3 regions of the Candidatus Enterococcus palustris genome follow, and region 1 is predicted to be linked to each of the others. Evidence: a T-box and tRNA genes for the amino acid it is inferred to sense, from the RefSeq annotation. Region 1 holds a T-box; the other regions hold tRNA genes.

Region 1 (7,152 bases):
AGTGGTGATTTAGCAAAAGTAGTTACTAGTATCAATGGTTTAGTTGACAGTACTGTTGCAGCAATTGAAGATGAACGTAAGATAGAAAAATCAAAAGATGAACTGATTACAAACGTAAGTCATGATATCCGAACACCTTTAACTTCTATTATAGGGTATTTAGGTTTGATTGAGGATCGACAATTTCATAGTGAAGAGGATCTGCTAAAATATACACATACAGCTTATGTGAAAGCCAAACAGATGAAACTACTCGTTGATGATCTCTTTGAGTATACAAAAGTTCGACAACCTTCCGTTCCTATTAATTCAATCAGTTTTGATATGGCACAATTGATTGAACAACTTGCAGCTGATTTCGAGCTCGAAGCGGATAAGAACGGGATGACAATTCAAGTTAATGCTAATCCAGCGTCAATAAAAATGGATGGCGATACGGAAAAGTTAGTCCGCGTCTTCAACAATCTTTTATCTAATGCCCTTAAATATGGAAAAGGCGGGGAAAACATCGTGATCGATGTAGAGAAAGTCGGCACAGAAGCTGTCATTGCTGTTAGAAATGATGGTCCACCGATTCCTAAGAAATCTTTAGATCAATTGTTTGACCGTTTTTATCGTGTAGAAGAATCTCGCTCACAAGAAACAGGCGGAACAGGGCTTGGTTTAGCTATTGCACAAAGTATCATAGCTTTACATGGTGGATACATCTACGCAACTTCTGATAATCGTTGGACATCCTTTATTATTCACTTACCTTTAAAAAGAAATTGATTTACGACGGTTGACATCCAAACAAAAGTTTTGTATCCTAATGACAAGCAAAGAGAAAAAGTATTTATAGCCTTGAATCAAAGAGAGTTTGCGGTGGTGAGAGCAAATATTCTACTATAAAGAAGTCCGTCTCTGTTACATGCGTTTGGCGAGATAAGTCAGACCGGTTGCAGCCGTTATCTGCAATACAAGGGCAGCATTTAGCTGAACTTGGGTGGTACCGCGAAATTCAAGTCATTTCGTCCCAAGAATATTTTTCTGGGGATGAAGTGACTTTTTATTTTACTACAAGGTTATCTAGCTACGCGGGCTAACTCCTTAGGAAAAAGATAAAAATAGCTTGTGGTAAAAAGCACCACAATCGATTTTTCCTATTTTCTAGTCGGAGTTGGAAGAGCCTGCTACGCTTTTATATTAAGGAGGAGTAATTATGTTAGATGTAAAAATGATTCGTCAAAATTTCAATGAAGTCCAAGCAAAATTAAAAACACGTGGTGTAAAGGAAGAAGTATTAGTAGAGTTCTTACGTTTAGATGAAAGCCGACGTAACTTATTAGTTAAATCTGAAGAACTGAAAAAATATCGTAACGATGTTTCTGCTGAAATCGCGCAATTAAAAAGAAATAAAGAAGATGGCACTGCAAAAATTGCTGAGATGAAAGAAGTCGGCGGGAATATCAAAGCTCTTGATACTGAAATCGAAGAGATCGATGCTAAACTTCAAGAAATTTCTACAACCTTACCAAATTTACCTCACAGCTCAGTCCCTGTAGGAGCTGATGAAGAAGACAATGTTGAAGTACGCCGTTGGAGTGAACCTAGAAGTTTTGCTTTTGAACCGAAACCACACTGGGATGTAGCTGAAAATCTAGATATTCTTGATTTTGAACGCGGAGCAAAAGTTTCAGGAAGTCGGTTTGTTTATTATAAAGGACTCGGTGCTAGATTAGAACGTGCGCTATACAATTTCATGTTGGATATGCATGTTTATGACCACGGGTACACTGAAATGATGACACCATATATCGTAAATAGCAACTCTATGTTTGGTACTGGTCAATTCCCTAAATTCAAAGAAGACGTTTTTCAGCTAGAAGGAACGGATATGACCTTGATTCCTACTGCTGAAGTACCATTGACAAATTACTATAATAATGAAATTTTAGATGGCAAAGATTTACCGATTTACTTTACAGCTCTTAGCCCGTCTTTCCGTTCTGAAGCTGGAAGTGCTGGTCGTGATACACGAGGCTTGATTCGCCTGCATCAATTCAATAAAGTAGAAATGGTGAAATTCAGTGATGCTGAAAATTCTTATGAAGAGTTAGAAAAAATGACTGCTAATGCTGAAGATATTCTACAAAAATTGAACCTTCCTTATCGTGTCATGTCACTAGCTACAGGCGATATGGGCTTCTCAGCTGCGAAAACATATGACTTAGAAGTCTGGATCCCGGCACAAAATGCCTACCGTGAAATTAGTTCTTGTTCAAACTGTGAAGATTTCCAAGCACGACGCGCTATGATTCGTTACCGTGATGAAAATGACAAAGTTCAATACGCCCACACTTTAAATGGATCTGGTCTAGCTGTCGGACGGACAGTCGCTGCCATTTTAGAAAATTATCAAAACGAAGATGGCTCAGTAACTATTCCAGAAGTTTTAGTTCCTTACATGGGTAATTTGAAATTAATTAAATAAATAAAAAGAATCGCTAATTTGCCATTATGTTTGTTGAAAGAATAAATCAAGCATGATACATTTGAATTACTGCACGCAGTCAAATTTATAAATTAGAGGGATCAAACGTTATGGACAGAAAAAATCACCCACGAGGAACTAGAAATAGCCGACGTGAAAGAAATAATCACATTTTTTCAAAAAAGATCGCTTTTGTATCTATATTGAGTATTTTACTTATTTTCATCTGCGGTGGTGTTTATGCAACCTATGCCATGCAGCATAAGCAAGATAAACTAAATGAAGTTGAAGATGAACGCCAGTATAAGCAAAAAGAAGTAACGCTTTTAGAAAAAATTCGAAAATCTCAAAAACTAGAGGATCTTGAAAGTTCTGAAGTAGAAAAAACAGATGGAAATGTCCAGACGCTAATCTATGAACCTGTTGCCACAGACGTTGTCCCTCAATTCCAAGCAATAAAAACTGAATTAACTACCTTAATAGAAACTTCTAAAAAAAATAGCTTCAAAGAGGTTCCTATAAAAATTGTCGGGCATATGAAGATAAACAAAATCAGTGATCAGGTGGTTGGTTACCTCCCAGCTATTGACACTTATACCTGGGAACAAGAAAAAGGTGATTGGTCTGAAAAGACTGAACTGGGTAAAAACACAGTATTTGTCAATCAAAAAACAAAACAGCCATTGACACTCCAAGATATTTTCTCGAATGAAGCAAATATGCTAGCTGTCCAGCAAGTTGTTCAACAGCAATTACTTGATGAGAATTCTGATGGCAATACTATCATTGACGATGTACTCAATCTGCCCAATCTTTCACTAGATAAAACTGCCTTTACCTATTATCCTGATAAAATCAAATTGGGCCTGCCTGATAACTCAACTGGTAAGAATGAAATCACATTGTCTTATAAAGATATTGCTGGTTATGTGAATCCAGAATTTGTCGATTTTTCTTCCATCAAAGATGCCCTACCGGAACCTTTAGATCCAAACAAGAAGTATATTTCATTGACTTTTGATGATGGTCCAAATCCTGAAACAACACCTCGACTTTTAGATATTCTAAAAGAAAAAGGGGTCAAAGCCACCTTCTTTATGTTAGGACAAAATGTTGTAAAGCATGAAGCGCTTGTAAAACGAGTAGCCGAAGAAGGCCATGAAGTAGCTAGTCATTCTTATTCACATCCACAACTAACTGGAGTCGATGCTCAAAGAGTAAAAGATGAAGTTCAAAACACAGACAAAGCCATTTATCATGCGATCGGTAAGATTCCAACTGACTTTAGACCTCCTTATGGTGCTGTAAACAAGGATGTCGCTGCAATCATTAGGAAACCAATCATTCAATGGTCTGTAGACTCTCAAGATTGGCAAAGTCACAACGCCCAAGCAATCATCAAGCGTATAGATGATACTGCCTATAATGACACAATCGTATTGATGCATGATATTCATCCAGAAACAGTTGATTCTGTTTCAACTGTAATCGATCATTTACGTAGCGATGGCTATGAAATCTTACCTTCTAAAGAATTATTAGGGAGAAAAGCCAAGCCACTCCATATGTATTATGGTTCTAAAGATGAACGCCCTGTCCAATAAGCAAAAAACTTCCGATGTCATAAGCGACATCGGAAGTTTTTTAGTTATTGTTCTACAGAATAATTAGGTGCTTCTTTTGTAATTTGCACATCATGAGGATGAGATTCTTTCAATCCGTTACCACTCATTTGAATAAATTGTGCTTCTTCACGCAATTGTTTTAGGTTTGCCGCACCAACGTATCCCATACCTGATTTTAAACCACCGATCATTTGGAAAACAATATCTGATACGCTACCTTTATAAGCAACGCGTCCTTCAATACCTTCCGGAACTAATTTATTGGCTTCATTAACGCCGCCTTGGAAATAACGATCACTTGAGCCTTTTTCCATTGCCCCCAATGAACCCATTCCACGATACGTTTTAAAGCGACGACCTTGATAAATTTCAAATTCACCCGGAGATTCATCTGTCCCAGCTAACATACTTCCTAACATAACAGCATGTCCACCAGCTGCTAAAGCTTTCACGATATCTCCTGAATATTTAATCCCGCCATCAGCAATAATTGCTTTTCCATATTTACGAGCAACAGATGCCGCATCATAGATAGCTGTTAACTGAGGAACACCAACACCGGCAACCACACGAGTCGTACAAATAGAACCAGGTCCGATTCCCACTTTCACAACATCAACGCCCACATCATAAAGAGCTTTAGCACCTTCGGCTGTTGCAATATTTCCAGCAATCAACGTAGCATCTGGGAATGTATCACGAATTTCTTTGATTTTACGAATCACACCTGCACTGTGGCCATGAGCTGTATCGATAATGATCGCATCTACTCCTGCCTCTAATAACGCTTCCGCACGTTCAAATGTATCACTAGTAACACCGACTGCCGCTGCTGCTAGTAAACGGCCATGCTCATCTTTCGCTGCATTTGGAAATTCAATTACTTTTTCAATATCTTTGATCGTGATCAAACCGCTTAAACGATTGTTTTCATCAACGATCGGTAATTTTTCAATTTTGTGCTTTTGTAAAATCTTTTCTGCGTCTTTTAGAGAAGTACCAACTGGGGCTGTCACTAAATTGTCTTTCGTCATGACTTCGTCGATCTTCATTTGATAATCTGTTACAAATCGCATATCACGATTTGTGATGATGCCAACTAATTTACGGTTATCCATCGTTTCTACGATTGGAACGCCACTGATACGATATTTACTCATTAAATTTTCAGCATCTGCTACTAAGTTTGTTGGTGTCAGGAAAAATGGATCAATAATCACACCACTTTCAGACCGTTTTACTTTACGAACCTCATCTGCCTGTTGAGCGATGCTCATATTTTTATGAATAACACCTAAGCCGCCTTGACGAGCCATTGAAATGGCCATTTTACTATCCGTTACTGTATCCATACTTGCGCTGATCAGAGGAATATTCAACTTAATATTTTTTGCTAATTGCACACCCATATCCACTTCATTTGGCAACACGTGACTTTCTGCTGGAATCAATAAAACATCATCAAATGTAAGACCTTTTTTTGCGAATTTTGTTTCCCAGTTAGACATTTTCTAGACCACTCCTCTATTTAATTTTATATAAGAAAATAACAGATAATAAAAGGTAAGTCAACCGAATTTTCCTGTTTACAGATATTTTCTTTGTATCACCCGAAACATGAACGTTTTCTCATTTTTTTATTATCGAAATAAAAGGATAACTATAGTTATTTCTTTGTTTTCAACTCAATAGAACACATCGTCGCAATTTTCCATATTACGCAAACTAAAAGAGTCAACACAGAAATACTTAAAGAAATTTTTTGAGCCCAAGTTGTATCATAAGAAATAGCAACACTGCCTTTTTTAGATAACTGAATATCGACTAATCCGTTTTGTTTATTTAATGATGCTGGAATTATTTTTTCGTTGCCGTCTCTTACTATTTTAGCTTGATAACCATAATAATAGATAAATGGGACAGTAACAGTTGTTTTCTTTGGATCATTTGTACGATAGTCAAAAGCCACTGAGTCAAAGTTCATTTTAACGTCTGTTATTTCTATTTTAGAATCATCATAAACGACTTTTCGCTTTTTATTCTTTTTAATAGTAGAATAATCAACTTCATTTGGTAAATATTCGTGCCCAGCACCGATATAATAGCTATTGGTTTGATCGTATGAGTGGTGCGATAAGATACGTTTTCCTTCAGTATCAATACTTTCTTTTTCATACAATCCAACACCAAGGAAAATAACCATAATTAAGATTATCTGACTACTTGGAAATCTTTTAAATAATCCAATATCATCATTTGCAATAAGAAATGCTAACAACAGAGTCACGATCGATAGAAAGCGCCAAGGAAACTGAATCGTATTCAACGGCGTATTGTCAAAGAGCTGCCAAGGAAAAAGATTCGTCGTAACAAACATAAATAGCAATGCAAGAATAACCACTTCACGATTGGGCAAATTTCGCTTAAAAAGCATTGCTGTGTAGATCACCAAACCAAATAAGAGAATGACACCTATATTCGCCGAAGAAGCATGGAATACGCTATTTTCAAAGCTATTACTCACTAATTCCCCCACAGAGTAGCTTCTATCTGAAATCAACGTCAATGGACTGGACGTTACTTGAAACGTAACATGACTCATCTGTTCAAAAATAGGTACTAGATAGAAAGCTAACAGTAAAATAGTAACTCCTGCAGCCTTTACTATCGCAATAATGACCTCTTTTTTTAAAAAGTACTTCAGATTTAAAAGAATATATAGCCCTACAAAAATACTAACGATTTCCAATGAAATAAAATGAGCTAAACCAATTCCTGTCATAGCTACTGTTAACAAGAACCATTTCTTCTCTTTCCCATTTTTCAATAAATATAAACTTGCTAGAACTAATGGAAAAAAGCCCATTGCCAACAGCTCTCCTATCGCTTGCCGATTAAAAAAATCTTGCAATCGATAAATCGATAACGTGTATAATAAAGAAAACAAGTAACTTTTTATTTTCGTTAATCCCATGTACCTGCCAGACACATATGTTAAAGCAAAAGTAGACAAGTTTATCCCAATAGCAAAGAGAACAAAACTAGTAGCGAGTG
Region 2 (7,152 bases), 470 kb from region 1:
AAAAAGAAGAATCTCCTCCTCATTGGAAAAATTAGGTTTAGCTTGTATTTAAACAATCACTATCCATTTATTTACTTGTTGTGTACAAGCATAGAATACCTTATTACAGCAACGATGTCAACGTTTTCATAAAATTATTTTTTAAAAAAATAAAAAAACATTCAGCCGTTAGCAAAATGTTTTGAATACATGACCCGTACGGGAATCGAACCCGTGATACCGCCGTGAAAGGGCGGTGTCTTAACCGCTTGACCAACGGGCCTTTTGAATTTATGGGCCTAAATGGACTCGAACCATCGACCTCACGCTTATCAGGCGTGCGCTCTAACCAGCTGAGCTATAGGCCCTTAAAGAAAAAAAGCGGGTGACGAGAATCGAACTCGCGACAACAGCTTGGAAGGCTGTGGTTTTACCACTAAACTACACCCGCATGTTTCTTCTTTGAAATGGCGCAAGACAGAATCGAACTGCCGACACACGGAGCTTCAATCCGTTGCTCTACCAACTGAGCTACTGCGCCAAAAATTAATGAAACGGTCTGGACGGGACTCGAACCCGCGACCTCCTGCGTGACAGGCAGGCATTCTAACCAGCTGAACTACCAAACCAAGGTAAAAGTATTGCATCACTATATTACTCTCGCTTTTAAATACTCTAAAAGCAATTGCGGGGGCAGGATTTGAACCTACGACCTTCGGGTTATGAGCCCGACGAGCTACCTGACTGCTCCACCCCGCGATAATAGTATTTGACTATTTCAAGTATCTAAGAACTTAAAATTTCAAAATAAGGAGGATAAGGGATTCGAACCCTTGCACGGTTTTACCCGCCTGACGGTTTTCAAGACCGTTCCCTTCAGCCGGACTTGGGTAATCCTCCGGTATAAATATTAAAAAATGACCCGTACGGGAATCGAACCCGTGATACCGCCGTGAAAGGGCGGTGTCTTAACCGCTTGACCAACGGGCCGCTATGAAACGGAGAAGGAGGGATTTGAACCCTCGCGCCGGTTTCCCGACCTACACCCTTAGCAGGGGCGCCTCTTCAGCCACTTGAGTACTTCCCCAAGAAAATAATTTAAAAAATGGGCCTAAATGGACTCGAACCATCGACCTCACGCTTATCAGGCGTGCGCTCTAACCAGCTGAGCTATAGGCCCATAAAGCGGGTGACGAGAATCGAACTCGCGACAACAGCTTGGAAGGCTGTGGTTTTACCACTAAACTACACCCGCAATACTTTAAAACGGTCTGGACGGGACTCGAACCCGCGACCTCCTGCGTGACAGGCAGGCATTCTAACCAGCTGAACTACCAAACCAAAAATGTATTGCATCACTTTATTACTTACGCCTTTAACTAAATATTAAAAGCAATTGCGGGGGCAGGATTTGAACCTACGACCTTCGGGTTATGAGCCCGACGAGCTACCTGACTGCTCCACCCCGCGATAATATCTACAAGTAATCTTATAGAAAAAGTAACATTATTCCTTTATAGGAACTTTGTAAGGAGGATAAGGGATTCGAACCCTTGCACGGTTTTACCCGCCTGACGGTTTTCAAGACCGTTCCCTTCAGCCGGACTTGGGTAATCCTCCGAAATAAAAAGTACTATTAATTATATCGTCACTACAATGGACCTTGTAGGACTCGAACCTACGACCGGACGGTTATGAGCCGTCTGCTCTAACCAACTGAGCTAAAGGTCCTTGGCTCTTAAAAAGAAATATCGCGGCGAAGGGGATCGAACCCCCGACCTCCCGGGTATGAACCGGACGCTCTAGCCAGCTGAGCTACACCGCGAAAATATAAAAGTACTAATGGAGCCTAGCGGGATCGAACCGCTGACCTCCTGCGTGCAAAGCAGGCGCTCTCCCATCTGAGCTAAGGCCCCACAAAATAAATCGGGAAGACAGGATTCGAACCTGCGACCCCTTGGTCCCAAACCAAGTGCTCTACCAAGCTGAGCTACTTCCCGTATTTACAAATGCACCCAAAGGGAGTCGAACCCCTAACCTCTTGATTCGTAGTCAAGCACTCTATCCAGTTGAGCTATGGGTGCTAAAACAAGGATCAAAGTCAGATGTATCCATCTGCTTCGTACTTGTTAACATCTATTCTGTCAATTTTACAATTGCCATTCATAGTGTCTCAAAGCAATGCCGAGGACCGGAATCGAACCGGTACGGTGATCACTCACCGCAGGATTTTAAGTCCTGTGCGTCTGCCAGTTCCGCCACCCCGGCGAAAGAACAAGCAAAGCGGAAAACGGGGTTCGAACCCGCGACCCCCACCTTGGCAAGGTGGTGCTCTACCACTGAGCTATTTCCGCAGTCTGGATGCCGGCTAAAGGATTTGAACCCTCGACCCTCTGATTACAAATCAGATGCTCTACCAACTGAGCTAAGCCGGCGTTATAATCGCCTAGTATTAAAACGAGACTAAAAATGCGGGTGAAGGGACTTGAACCCCCACGCCGTAAGGCGCTAGATCCTAAATCTAGTGCGTCTGCCAATTCCGCCACACCCGCAAAATATTTCTATGAGCCGTGCAGGGCTCGAACCTGCGACCCTCTGATTAAAAGTCAGATGCTCTACCAACTGAGCTAACGGCTCAAAAAATGGAGGTTGACGGGATCGAACCGCCGACCCCCTGCTTGTAAGGCAGGTGCTCTCCCAGCTGAGCTAAACCTCCAAGACAACACTTTAGCGTGGCGACGTCCTACTCTCACAAAGGGAAACCCTTCACTACAATCGGCGCTAAGAAGCTTAACTTCTGTGTTCGGCATGGGAACAGGTGTATCCTTCTCGCTATCGCCACCACACTGGGTGTTGTTACTATTAAGTTGAGTGATTATTCACTCAAAACTGGATTGAAGTAGTAATCAAACATTCCGAAAAAACTTTTTTATTTCGTTACTTTGGTTAAGTCCTCGACCGATTAGTATTGGTCCGCTCCGTACATCACTGCACTTCCACTTCCAACCTATCTACCTGATCATCTCTCAGGGGTCTTACTTTCTTAAAGAAATGGGAAATCTCATCTTGAGGTGGGCTTCACACTTAGATGCTTTCAGCGTTTATCCCTTCCCTACATAGCTACCCAGCAATGCCCTTGGCAGAACAACTGGTACACCAGCGGTAAGTCCATCCCGGTCCTCTCGTACTAAGGACAGCTCCTCTCAAATTTCCAACGCCCGCGACGGATAGGGACCGAACTGTCTCACGACGTTCTGAACCCAGCTCGCGTGCCGCTTTAATGGGCGAACAGCCCAACCCTTGGGACCGACTACAGCCCCAGGATGCGACGAGCCGACATCGAGGTGCCAAACCTCCCCGTCGATGTGGACTCTTGGGGGAGATAAGCCTGTTATCCCCAGGGTAGCTTTTATCCGTTGAGCGATGGCCCTTCCATGCGGAACCACCGGATCACTAAGCCCGACTTTCGTCCCTGCTCGACTTGTAAGTCTCGCAGTCAAGCTCCCTTCTGCCTTTACACTCTGCGAATGATTTCCAACCATTCTGAGGGAACCTTTGGGCGCCTCCGTTACTCTTTAGGAGGCGACCGCCCCAGTCAAACTGCCCACCTGACACTGTCTCCCACCACGATAAGTGGTGCGGGTTAGAGGGTTCATAACACAAGGGTAGTATCCCACCAGCGCCTCCACCGAAACTAGCGTTCCGGGTTCATCGGCTCCTACCTATCCTGTACATGTGGTACAAACACTCAATATCAAGCTACAGTAAAGCTCCATGGGGTCTTTCCGTCCTGTCGCGGGTAACCTGCATCTTCACAGGTACTAAAATTTCACCGAGTCTCTCGTTGAGACAGTGCCCAAATCGTTACGCCTTTCGTGCGGGTCGGAACTTACCCGACAAGGAATTTCGCTACCTTAGGACCGTTATAGTTACGGCCGCCGTTTACTGGGGCTTCAATTCTGAGCTTCGCCGAAGCTAACCCATCCTCTTAACCTTCCAGCACCGGGCAGGCGTCAGCCCCTATACTTCATCTTTCGATTTTGCAGAGACCTGTGTTTTTGATAAACAGTCGCTTGGGCCTATTCACTGCGGCTGACCGAAGTCAGCACCCCTTCTCCCGAAGTTACGGGGTCATTTTGCCGAGTTCCTTAACGAGAGTTCGCTCGCTCACCTTAGGATACTCTCCTCGACTACCTGTGTCGGTTTACGGTACGGGCAGTTGTTTTCTCACTAGAAGCTTTTCTTGACAGTGTGACATCAGGAACTTCGGTACTATTATTTCCCTCCCCATCACAGCTTGTCCGTATAGAGTAAAGCATTTGACTCTACTCAAGACTTACTGCTTGGACATGCACTTCCAGTCGCATGCATTCCTTAGCCTCCTGCGTCCCTCCATTGCTCAAACAAAAACAACTGGTACAGGAATATCAACCTGTTGTCCATCGCCTACGCCTATCGGCCTCGGCTTAGGTCCCGACTAACCCTGGGCGGACGAGCCTTCCCCAGGAAACCTTAGTCATACGGTGGACGGGATTCTCACCCGTCTTTCGCTACTCATACCGGCATTCTCACTTCTAAGCGCTCCAGCCGTCCTCACGATCGACCTTCAACGCCCTTAGAACGCTCTCCTACCATCACACCAGAGGTGTGATCCACAGCTTCGGTAATATGTTTAGCCCCGGTACATTTTCGGCGCAGGGTCACTCGACTAGTGAGCTATTACGCACTCTTTAAATGGTGGCTGCTTCTGAGCCAACATCCTAGTTGTCTGTGCAACCCCACATCCTTTTCCACTTAACATATATTTTGGGACCTTAGCTGGTGGTCTGGGCTGTTTCCCTTTCGACTACGGATCTTATCACTCGCAGTCTGACTGCCGAATATGAATGAATGGCATTCGGAGTTTATCTGAATTCGGTAACCCGAGATGGGCCCCTAGTCCAAACAGTGCTCTACCTCCATCATTCTTAACTTCGACGCTAGCCCTAAAGCTATTTCGGAGAGAACCAGCTATCTCCAAGTTCGTTTGGAATTTCTCCGCTACCCACAGCTCATCCCCGCACTTTTCAACGTACGTGGGTTCGGTCCTCCAGTGCGTTTTACCACACCTTCAACCTGGCCATGGGTAGATCACATGGTTTCGGGTCTACGACTACATACTCATTCGCCCTATTCAGACTCGCTTTCGCTGCGGCTCCGGCTCTTCACCTTAACCTCGCATGCAATCGTAACTCGCCGGTTCATTCTACAAAAGGCACGCCATTACCCATTAACGGGCTTTGACTTGTTGTAGGCACACGGTTTCAGGATCTATTTCACTCCCCTTCCGGGGTGCTTTTCACCTTTCCCTCACGGTACTGGTTCACTATCGGTCATTAGGGAGTATTTAGCCTTGCGGGATGGTCCCCGCGGATTCCGACGGAATTTCTCGTGTTCCGCCGTACTCAGGATCCTCCTAGGTGTTGCCAACATTTCGTCTACGGGGCTATTACCCACTTTGGCGAACCTTTCCAGGTTCTTCGACTATCTTGACAGACTACCACAACGGAGTCCTACAACCCCAACAAGCAAGCTTGTTGGTTTGGGCTCTTCCCGTTTCGCTCGCCGCTACTCAGGGAATCGAATTTTCTTTCTCTTCCTGCAGGTACTAAGATGTTTCAGTTCTCTGCGTCTACCTCTAACCAGCTATGTATTCACTGGCAAGTAACATCCTATAAAAGATGTTGGGTTTCCCCATTCGGAAATCTCTGGATCATAGCTCACTTACAGCTCCCCAAAGCATATCGGTGTTAGTCCCGTCCTTCATCGGCTCCTAATGCCAAGGCATCCACCGTGCGCCCTTATTCACTTAACCTTATGACCTTACGGTCAGTTTGTTTGGTTCGTTTCTCTAGCGATAGAGGCGTCACCAATAAAATAAGCATTCGAACTATTTTAATTAAAAAACTCATTCAACGCGGTGTTCTCGGTTTGTTTTGATTACTTTTTTACTTCAATATCCAGTTTTCAATGAACAATTCGTTTGAGAGAAATCATATAAAAAAGAAAATCAAGCGATTCGCTTTTTTTATAAGAGTAAACCTCTCAAAACTGAACAAAGTGTCGACGAATGTGTAAGTTTCCGTAATATTCCTTAGAAAGGAGGTGATCCAGCCGCACCTTCCGATACGGCTACCTTGTTACGACTTCACCCCAATCATCTATCCCACCTTAGGCGGCTGGCTCCACAAGGGTTACCTCACCGACTTCGGGTGTTACAAACTTTCGTGGTGTGACGGGCGGTGTGTACAAGGCCCGGGAACGTATTCACCGCGGCGTGCTGATCCGCGATTACTAGCGATTCCGGCTTCATGTAGGCGAGTTGCAGCCTACAATCCGAACTGAGAGAAGCTTTAAGAGATTTGCATGACCTCGCGGCCTAGCGACTCGTTGTACTTCCCATTGTAGCACGTGTGTAGCCCAGGTCATAAGGGGCATGATGATTTGACGTCATCCCCACCTTCCTCCGGTTTGTCACCGGCAGTCTCGCTAGAGTGCCCAACTGAATGATGGCAACTAACAATAAGGGTTGCGCTCGTTGCGGGACTTAACCCAACATCTCACGACACGAGCTGACGACAACCATGCACCACCTGTCACTTTGTCCCCGAAGGGAAAGCTCTATCTCTAGAGTGGTCAAAGGATGTCAAGACCTGGTAAGGTTCTTCGCGTTGCTTCGAATTAAACCACATGCTCCACCGCTTGTGCGGGCCCCCGTCAATTCCTTTGAGTTTCAACCTTGCGGTCGTACTCCCCAGGCGGAGTGCTTAATGCGTTAGCTGCAGCACTGAAGGGCGGAAACCCTCCAACACTTAGCACTCATCGTTTACGGCGTGGACTACCAGGGTATCTAATCCTGTTTGCTCCCCACGCTTTCGAGCCTCAGCGTCAGTTACAGACCAGAGAGTCGCCTTCGCCACTGGTGTTCCTCCATATATCTACGCATTTCACCGCTACACATGGAATTCCACTCTCCTCTTCTGCACTCAAGTCTCCCAGTTTCCAATGACCCTCCCCGGTTGAGCCGGGGGCTTTCACATCAGACTTAAGAAACCGCCTGCGCTCGCTTTACGCCCAATAAATCCGGACAACGCTTGCCACCTACGTATTACCGCGGCTGCTGGCACGTAGTTA
Region 3 (7,152 bases), 1.5 Mb from region 1:
TGTAAGTGAGCTATGATCCAGAGATTTCCGAATGGGGAAACCCAACATCTTTTATAGGATGTTACTTGCCAGTGAATACATAGCTGGTTAGAGGTAGACGCAGAGAACTGAAACATCTTAGTACCTGCAGGAAGAGAAAGAAAATTCGATTCCCTGAGTAGCGGCGAGCGAAACGGGAAGAGCCCAAACCAACAAGCTTGCTTGTTGGGGTTGTAGGACTCCGTTGTGGTAGTCTGTCAAGATAGTCGAAGAACCTGGAAAGGTTCGCCAAAGTGGGTAATAGCCCCGTAGACGAAATGTTGGCAACACCTAGGAGGATCCTGAGTACGGCGGAACACGAGAAATTCCGTCGGAATCCGCGGGGACCATCCCGCAAGGCTAAATACTCCCTAATGACCGATAGTGAACCAGTACCGTGAGGGAAAGGTGAAAAGCACCCCGGAAGGGGAGTGAAATAGATCCTGAAACCGTGTGCCTACAACAAGTCAAAGCCCGTTAATGGGTAATGGCGTGCCTTTTGTAGAATGAACCGGCGAGTTACGATTGCATGCGAGGTTAAGGTGAAGAGCCGGAGCCGCAGCGAAAGCGAGTCTGAATAGGGCGAATGAGTATGTAGTCGTAGACCCGAAACCATGTGATCTACCCATGGCCAGGTTGAAGGTGTGGTAAAACGCACTGGAGGACCGAACCCACGTACGTTGAAAAGTGCGGGGATGAGCTGTGGGTAGCGGAGAAATTCCAAACGAACTTGGAGATAGCTGGTTCTCTCCGAAATAGCTTTAGGGCTAGCGTCGAAGTTAAGAATGATGGAGGTAGAGCACTGTTTGGACTAGGGGCCCATCTCGGGTTACCGAATTCAGATAAACTCCGAATGCCATTCATTCATATTCGGCAGTCAGACTGCGAGTGATAAGATCCGTAGTCGAAAGGGAAACAGCCCAGACCACCAGCTAAGGTCCCAAAATATATGTTAAGTGGAAAAGGATGTGGGGTTGCACAGACAACTAGGATGTTGGCTCAGAAGCAGCCACCATTTAAAGAGTGCGTAATAGCTCACTAGTCGAGTGACCCTGCGCCGAAAATGTACCGGGGCTAAACATATTACCGAAGCTGTGGATCACACCTCTGGTGTGATGGTAGGAGAGCGTTCTAAGGGCGTTGAAGGTCGATCGTGAGGACGGCTGGAGCGCTTAGAAGTGAGAATGCCGGTATGAGTAGCGAAAGACGGGTGAGAATCCCGTCCACCGTATGACTAAGGTTTCCTGGGGAAGGCTCGTCCGCCCAGGGTTAGTCGGGACCTAAGCCGAGGCCGATAGGCGTAGGCGATGGACAACAGGTTGATATTCCTGTACCAGTTGTTTTTGTTTGAGCAATGGAGGGACGCAGGAGGCTAAGGAATGCATGCGACTGGAAGTGCATGTCCAAGCAGTAAGTCTTGAGTAGAGTCAAATGCTTTACTCTATACGGACAAGCTGTGATGGGGAGGGAAATAATAGTACCGAAGTTCCTGATGTCACACTGTCAAGAAAAGCTTCTAGTGAGAAAACAACTGCCCGTACCGTAAACCGACACAGGTAGTCGAGGAGAGTATCCTAAGGTGAGCGAGCGAACTCTCGTTAAGGAACTCGGCAAAATGACCCCGTAACTTCGGGAGAAGGGGTGCTGACTTCGGTCAGCCGCAGTGAATAGGCCCAAGCGACTGTTTATCAAAAACACAGGTCTCTGCAAAATCGAAAGATGAAGTATAGGGGCTGACGCCTGCCCGGTGCTGGAAGGTTAAGAGGATGGGTTAGCTTCGGCGAAGCTCAGAATTGAAGCCCCAGTAAACGGCGGCCGTAACTATAACGGTCCTAAGGTAGCGAAATTCCTTGTCGGGTAAGTTCCGACCCGCACGAAAGGCGTAACGATTTGGGCACTGTCTCAACGAGAGACTCGGTGAAATTTTAGTACCTGTGAAGATGCAGGTTACCCGCGACAGGACGGAAAGACCCCATGGAGCTTTACTGTAGCTTGATATTGAGTGTTTGTACCACATGTACAGGATAGGTAGGAGCCGATGAACCCGGAACGCTAGTTTCGGTGGAGGCGCTGGTGGGATACTACCCTTGTGTTATGAACCCTCTAACCCGCACCACTTATCGTGGTGGGAGACAGTGTCAGGTGGGCAGTTTGACTGGGGCGGTCGCCTCCTAAAGAGTAACGGAGGCGCCCAAAGGTTCCCTCAGAATGGTTGGAAATCATTCGCAGAGTGTAAAGGCAGAAGGGAGCTTGACTGCGAGACTTACAAGTCGAGCAGGGACGAAAGTCGGGCTTAGTGATCCGGTGGTTCCGCATGGAAGGGCCATCGCTCAACGGATAAAAGCTACCCTGGGGATAACAGGCTTATCTCCCCCAAGAGTCCACATCGACGGGGAGGTTTGGCACCTCGATGTCGGCTCGTCGCATCCTGGGGCTGTAGTCGGTCCCAAGGGTTGGGCTGTTCGCCCATTAAAGCGGCACGCGAGCTGGGTTCAGAACGTCGTGAGACAGTTCGGTCCCTATCCGTCGCGGGCGTTGGAAATTTGAGAGGAGCTGTCCTTAGTACGAGAGGACCGGGATGGACTTACCGCTGGTGTACCAGTTGTTCTGCCAAGGGCATTGCTGGGTAGCTATGTAGGGAAGGGATAAACGCTGAAAGCATCTAAGTGTGAAGCCCACCTCAAGATGAGATTTCCCATTTCTTTAAGAAAGTAAGACCCCTGAGAGATGATCAGGTAGATAGGTTGGAAGTGGAAGTGCAGTGATGTACGGAGCGGACCAATACTAATCGGTCGAGGACTTAACCAAAGTAACGAAATAAAAAAGTTTTTTCGGAATGTTTGATTACTACTTCAATCCAGTTTTGAGTGAATAATCACTCAACTTAATAGTAACAACACCCAGTGTGGTGGCGATAGCGAGAAGGATACACCTGTTCCCATGCCGAACACAGAAGTTAAGCTTCTTAGCGCCGATTGTAGTGAAGGGTTTCCCTTTGTGAGAGTAGGACGTCGCCACGCTAATTATTCCGGCATAGCTCAGTTGGTAGTAGCGCATGACTGTTAATCATGATGTCGTAGGTTCGAGTCCTACTGCCGGAGTTCCTTAATATAGGATTTATGAGTAATATTTTGCTTCTTTTAACTCTGGAGAGTTGTCCGAGAGGCCGAAGGAGCATGATTGGAAATCATGTAGACGGTGAACGCTGTCTCAAGGGTTCGAATCCCTTACTCTCCGTATTAAGTTTTTATTGGCCCGTTGGTCAAGCGGTTAAGACACCGCCCTTTCACGGCGGTATCACGGGTTCGATTCCCGTACGGGTCATTTATATTTATTGGAGGTTTAGCTCAGCTGGGAGAGCACCTGCCTTACAAGCAGGGGGTCGGCGGTTCGATCCCGTCAACCTCCATTAAATTACGGTTTGGTAGTTCAGCTGGTTAGAATGCCTGCCTGTCACGCAGGAGGTCGCGGGTTCGAGTCCCGTCCAGACCGTTTCATTAATTTTTGGCGCAGTAGCTCAGTTGGTAGAGCAACGGATTGAAGCTCCGTGTGTCGGCAGTTCGATTCTGTCTTGCGCCATTTGGAGGAATAGCGAAGTGGCTAAACGCGACGGACTGTAAATCCGTTCCTTAGGGTTCAGTGGTTCGAATCCACTTTCCTCCATTACATAGTAGGGATATAGTTAAACGGTATAACTACGGTCTCCAAAACCGTCATTGTGGGTTCGATTCCTACTATCCCTGTTAATAGTTTATGGCGATTGTGGTGAAGTGGTTAACACAGCGGATTGTGGTTCCGCCATGCGTGGGTTCGATCCCCATCAGTCGCCCTTAGCTTTTAAAATTATCATATGCTTTATGGCGATTGTGGTGAAGTGGTTAACACAGCGGATTGTGGTTCCGCCACGCGTGGGTTCGATTCCCATCAGTCGCCCTTAGTTCTAATATTGGGGTATAGCCAAGCGGTAAGGCAACAGGTTTTGATCCTGTCATGCGTTGGTTCGAATCCAGCTACCCCAGTTTTCTCTAATAGAGAATGTTTCATTTATAATATGGCGGTATAGCCAAGTGGTAAGGCAGAGGTCTGCAAAACCTTCATCACCGGTTCAAATCCGGTTACCGCCTTGCAAATTTATTTCATGCCGGCGTGGCGGAATTGGCAGACGCGCTGGACTCAAAATCCAGTGCCCGCGAGGGCGTGCCGGTTCGACCCCGGCCGCCGGTATAAAAGATAAGCCAACGTTGGTGAAACGTTGGCTTGTTTTTTAATATTTTAATACATTAGTTAAAAGGAGGTTATTATGAGGAAAATAAGAGTTTATTGTTTATTTATCTTGCTAGTTGGCTATATTAGTCCAATCATTGTAAGCGCCGAAGAGATCAACGAGTATAAACTAGATGAATCTGCAGAACAACACATAGAAAACAGTTCAGAAAAATTCAGTACATACGATAATGAAGCAGAAGAAGTTATGCCTCAGAAAGAGAGTACATTAGATACTTCAAGAAGTGTGCCTGAAGTATCTAATGAAATAAAAGAAGAAAAAAGTGGGAAAGTAATTGTTGCCTCAGGAATGTTCGGAACGAGTAAATGGCAAATAGATAATTCTGGAGCTTTACATATAGGTAGTGGTGACTTTATAAATACTAGAAATAGTTCACCTTGGTTTCCATATAGAAATCAAATTAATAAAATAGTTTTTGATGGACCTGTGAAAGCTAGCAACAATTCCTCAAATCTTTTTTCTAATTTAGATCGAGTTGTCGAATTTGAGAATCTTGGTGAGTTTGATACAAGTAATGTTACTCTAATGCGAGATATGTTTTCAAATACAAGTAGCTTAGTAAGTTTAGATTTATCTCATTTTGATACAAGCCGAGTAATTGATATGGGATTCATGTTTTCTTACGCAAGCAGTTTAACAAACTTAAATTTATCAAGTTTTAATACAAGCAATGTAGTTTATATGAGAAGTATGTTCTTTGGGACGCAAAATATAGATCATTTAGATTTATCAAACTTTGACACAGGTCATGTAGAAGATATGAGTGGTATGTTTATGAGAAGTGGAGTAAAAAACTTCGATATCAGTCGTTTTGATACAAGTAATGCAACAGACATGAGTGGTATGTTTAGTGGTCTTGATTTGGATGGTTTAGATCTATCTCATTTTGATACAAGCCAAGTGACAAACATGTCAGCTATGTTTGGCTGGAGTCAAATAACGAACTTAAATGTTTCTAGCTTTGAAACAGCTCAAGTCAAAAACATGGATGAAATGTTTACAGGGACTCAAATAGATAGTGTAGACTTATCCAGTTTTTATATAAATAATGTGAAGAATATGAATAATATGTTTAGTGGTAGCCAAATAAATAGTATCGATATATCTAATTTTGATACAAGTAAGGTAGTTTATATGTATGAAATGTTTGCACGTATGAGTGAACTTAAACATATCAATCTTGGCGAAAATTTTCAATTTAAAGATGGAGTAACATTACCTTCTCCAAGTAATATTTTACCTTATTATGGAAAGTGGCAACGAGATCATGAAGGAATAGTCTATACATCAGAAGAATTAGCAAATCAATATGATGGTTTAACAATGAAGGGAAATTATTATTGGGCAGAAAAACGGCCCAAGTTAGAAGTCAGAGACTCTACAATTTATACGGGAGACGAATGGAATCCACGAAATAATTTTATTTCAGCTGCTGATGAAGAGGGGAATACCCTTTCATTTGATCCAGCTATGACTACTGATACTGTAAATACTGAGTTCCCAGGAACCTATGAAGTTACGTATACAAATAACAGTGTGTCTAAAACAATCATAGTGACTGTAAAAAAAAATCTAGAAACGATCGAGGCTGAAGATACTATCATTTATGTTAATGATAGGTGGGAAGCAAAAGATAGTTTTCTCTCAGCTACTAATAGAGATGGAGAGAGTATTGAGTTTAATGCTAATATGACTGCAGATACTGTGAATACTACTATTCCTGGAACGTATCCTGTAACTTATAAAAATGGAAGATCATCAAAAACAATTGAAGTGATTGTAAAAGAAAATAAAGAAAGTATTTATGCTAAAGATTCTCTTATTTATGTTGGAGATAACTGGGAAGGGTATGACAGTTTTGTATCAGCAACTGATAAGGATGGAAATGAATTATCTTATAATGATTCCATGCTATCTGGAGAAGTAGATACTAAAGTACCAGGGATATATAATGTTGATTATACTAATGGTGAAGCTACAATTAAAATAACGGTCACTGTCAAAGATAACCTAGCTAGTATTCAGGCTAACGACTCAACTATTCATGTTGGTGACAATTGGCATGCAGAAGACAATTTCAAAGGGGCAACAGATAAAGCGGGGAATCAGCTAAGTATCAAAGATATAACCGTTACTGGAAAAGTCGATACCTCAAAAGCAGGTAAGTATGAAATAACATATGCTTATGATCAAGTTTCGTTGACCATTTTTGTGTTTGTTGAGGAAAATAATGATCAGAGCAGCATTGACAAGAATAACTTCGGAGATAAAATGGATAACAATTTAAAAAATGAAAATAGTACTAAAAAGAATACTAATCATGTACTTCCTAAAACAGGCGAGCAAGTCCATATGTTGTCTATAGTATTTGGTCTATTTATTTCTATGTTATCTGTTATCATGTTGAAAATAAGAAAAAAAGTTTTATAGTGCGTAAGAAAACGTAAAAAAGAGGAAAGACACTCAGTTGTTTTTCCTCTTTTTTGGTGCACAAATAGTATCAGATACTAAGCTTTTTTGAGAATAGTTGTTCCACCTGTTCTTCCGCCCATTGACACCATCTCAGTTCTTCTTCACAAATACGTATTCTTCTTTGGATGACAAGGAAACGCCCAAAGTTTCTGTTCTGTTCAACAGGATCACTCAACTGTTCTATTTGTTCTTGCTTTTCTTGGTTTTGCTTTAAAATTTTCAGCTGATGCTGTCTTCTTTCAAAAAGTAGCCCTTTGACTGTGTGTTTATCTAGAATAGAAGCAACATAGATTTTAGCTAGAAATTCGTCTTTTTGAGAGGGCTCCTTGGTTTCTTCTTGAATCCAGAGATTAACAACTTCTTCTCCTTTTTTGGTC

Evidence for each region. A T-box is a leader RNA that pairs with one kind of tRNA and senses whether it is charged. The one in region 1 lies ahead of serS (serine--tRNA ligase), so its partner is inferred to be a tRNA-Ser.
Region 2: it has a tRNA-Ser gene. The T-box ahead of serS (serine--tRNA ligase) is inferred to sense a tRNA for this amino acid. The anticodon was not compared.
Region 3: it has a tRNA-Ser gene. The T-box ahead of serS (serine--tRNA ligase) is inferred to sense a tRNA for this amino acid. The anticodon was not compared.

What each region holds. Positions count from the first base shown of each region.
Region 1 covers NZ_CP147244.1:2,439,003-2,446,154, forward strand. The annotation lists gene A5821_RS11485 (sensor histidine kinase) at 1-771, shown strand, start outside; T-box leader at 810-1,021, shown strand; gene serS (serine--tRNA ligase) at 1,202-2,473, shown strand; gene A5821_RS11495 (polysaccharide deacetylase family protein) at 2,584-4,077, shown strand; gene guaB (IMP dehydrogenase) at 4,122-5,606, opposite strand; gene A5821_RS11505 (6-pyruvoyl-tetrahydropterin synthase-related protein) at 5,765-7,152, opposite strand, start outside.
Region 2 covers NZ_CP147244.1:1,972,456-1,979,607, forward strand. The annotation lists tRNA gene A5821_RS09340 (tRNA-Glu) at 191-262, opposite strand; tRNA gene A5821_RS09345 (tRNA-Ile) at 274-347, opposite strand; tRNA gene A5821_RS09350 (tRNA-Gly) at 360-430, opposite strand; tRNA gene A5821_RS09355 (tRNA-Phe) at 448-520, opposite strand; tRNA gene A5821_RS09360 (tRNA-Asp) at 535-608, opposite strand; tRNA gene A5821_RS09365 (tRNA-Met) at 665-738, opposite strand; tRNA gene A5821_RS09370 (tRNA-Ser) at 790-879, opposite strand; tRNA gene A5821_RS09375 (tRNA-Glu) at 898-969, opposite strand; tRNA gene A5821_RS09380 (tRNA-Ser) at 979-1,066, opposite strand; tRNA gene A5821_RS09385 (tRNA-Ile) at 1,086-1,159, opposite strand; tRNA gene A5821_RS09390 (tRNA-Gly) at 1,164-1,234, opposite strand; tRNA gene A5821_RS09395 (tRNA-Asp) at 1,247-1,320, opposite strand; tRNA gene A5821_RS09400 (tRNA-Met) at 1,376-1,449, opposite strand; tRNA gene A5821_RS09405 (tRNA-Ser) at 1,510-1,599, opposite strand; tRNA gene A5821_RS09410 (tRNA-Ile) at 1,637-1,710, opposite strand; tRNA gene A5821_RS09415 (tRNA-Met) at 1,731-1,804, opposite strand; tRNA gene A5821_RS09420 (tRNA-Ala) at 1,823-1,895, opposite strand; tRNA gene A5821_RS09425 (tRNA-Pro) at 1,906-1,979, opposite strand; tRNA gene A5821_RS09430 (tRNA-Arg) at 1,990-2,063, opposite strand; tRNA gene A5821_RS09435 (tRNA-Leu) at 2,162-2,247, opposite strand; tRNA gene A5821_RS09440 (tRNA-Gly) at 2,262-2,333, opposite strand; tRNA gene A5821_RS09445 (tRNA-Thr) at 2,342-2,414, opposite strand; tRNA gene A5821_RS09450 (tRNA-Leu) at 2,450-2,531, opposite strand; tRNA gene A5821_RS09455 (tRNA-Lys) at 2,544-2,616, opposite strand; tRNA gene A5821_RS09460 (tRNA-Val) at 2,623-2,695, opposite strand; rRNA gene rrf (5S ribosomal RNA) at 2,710-2,825, opposite strand; rRNA gene A5821_RS09470 (23S ribosomal RNA) at 2,922-5,833, opposite strand; rRNA gene A5821_RS09475 (16S ribosomal RNA) at 6,117-7,152, opposite strand, start outside.
Region 3 covers NZ_CP147244.1:974,702-981,853, reverse strand. The annotation lists rRNA gene A5821_RS04630 (23S ribosomal RNA) at 1-2,826, shown strand, start outside; rRNA gene rrf (5S ribosomal RNA) at 2,923-3,038, shown strand; tRNA gene A5821_RS04620 (tRNA-Asn) at 3,046-3,119, shown strand; tRNA gene A5821_RS04615 (tRNA-Ser) at 3,167-3,255, shown strand; tRNA gene A5821_RS04610 (tRNA-Glu) at 3,271-3,342, shown strand; tRNA gene A5821_RS04605 (tRNA-Val) at 3,355-3,427, shown strand; tRNA gene A5821_RS04600 (tRNA-Asp) at 3,437-3,510, shown strand; tRNA gene A5821_RS04595 (tRNA-Phe) at 3,525-3,597, shown strand; tRNA gene A5821_RS04590 (tRNA-Tyr) at 3,601-3,681, shown strand; tRNA gene A5821_RS04585 (tRNA-Trp) at 3,691-3,761, shown strand; tRNA gene A5821_RS04580 (tRNA-His) at 3,775-3,847, shown strand; tRNA gene A5821_RS04575 (tRNA-His) at 3,879-3,951, shown strand; tRNA gene A5821_RS04570 (tRNA-Gln) at 3,966-4,037, shown strand; tRNA gene A5821_RS04565 (tRNA-Cys) at 4,072-4,142, shown strand; tRNA gene A5821_RS04560 (tRNA-Leu) at 4,159-4,242, shown strand; gene A5821_RS04555 (bacterial Ig-like domain-containing protein) at 4,319-6,733, shown strand; gene A5821_RS04550 (PadR family transcriptional regulator) at 6,804-7,152, opposite strand, start outside.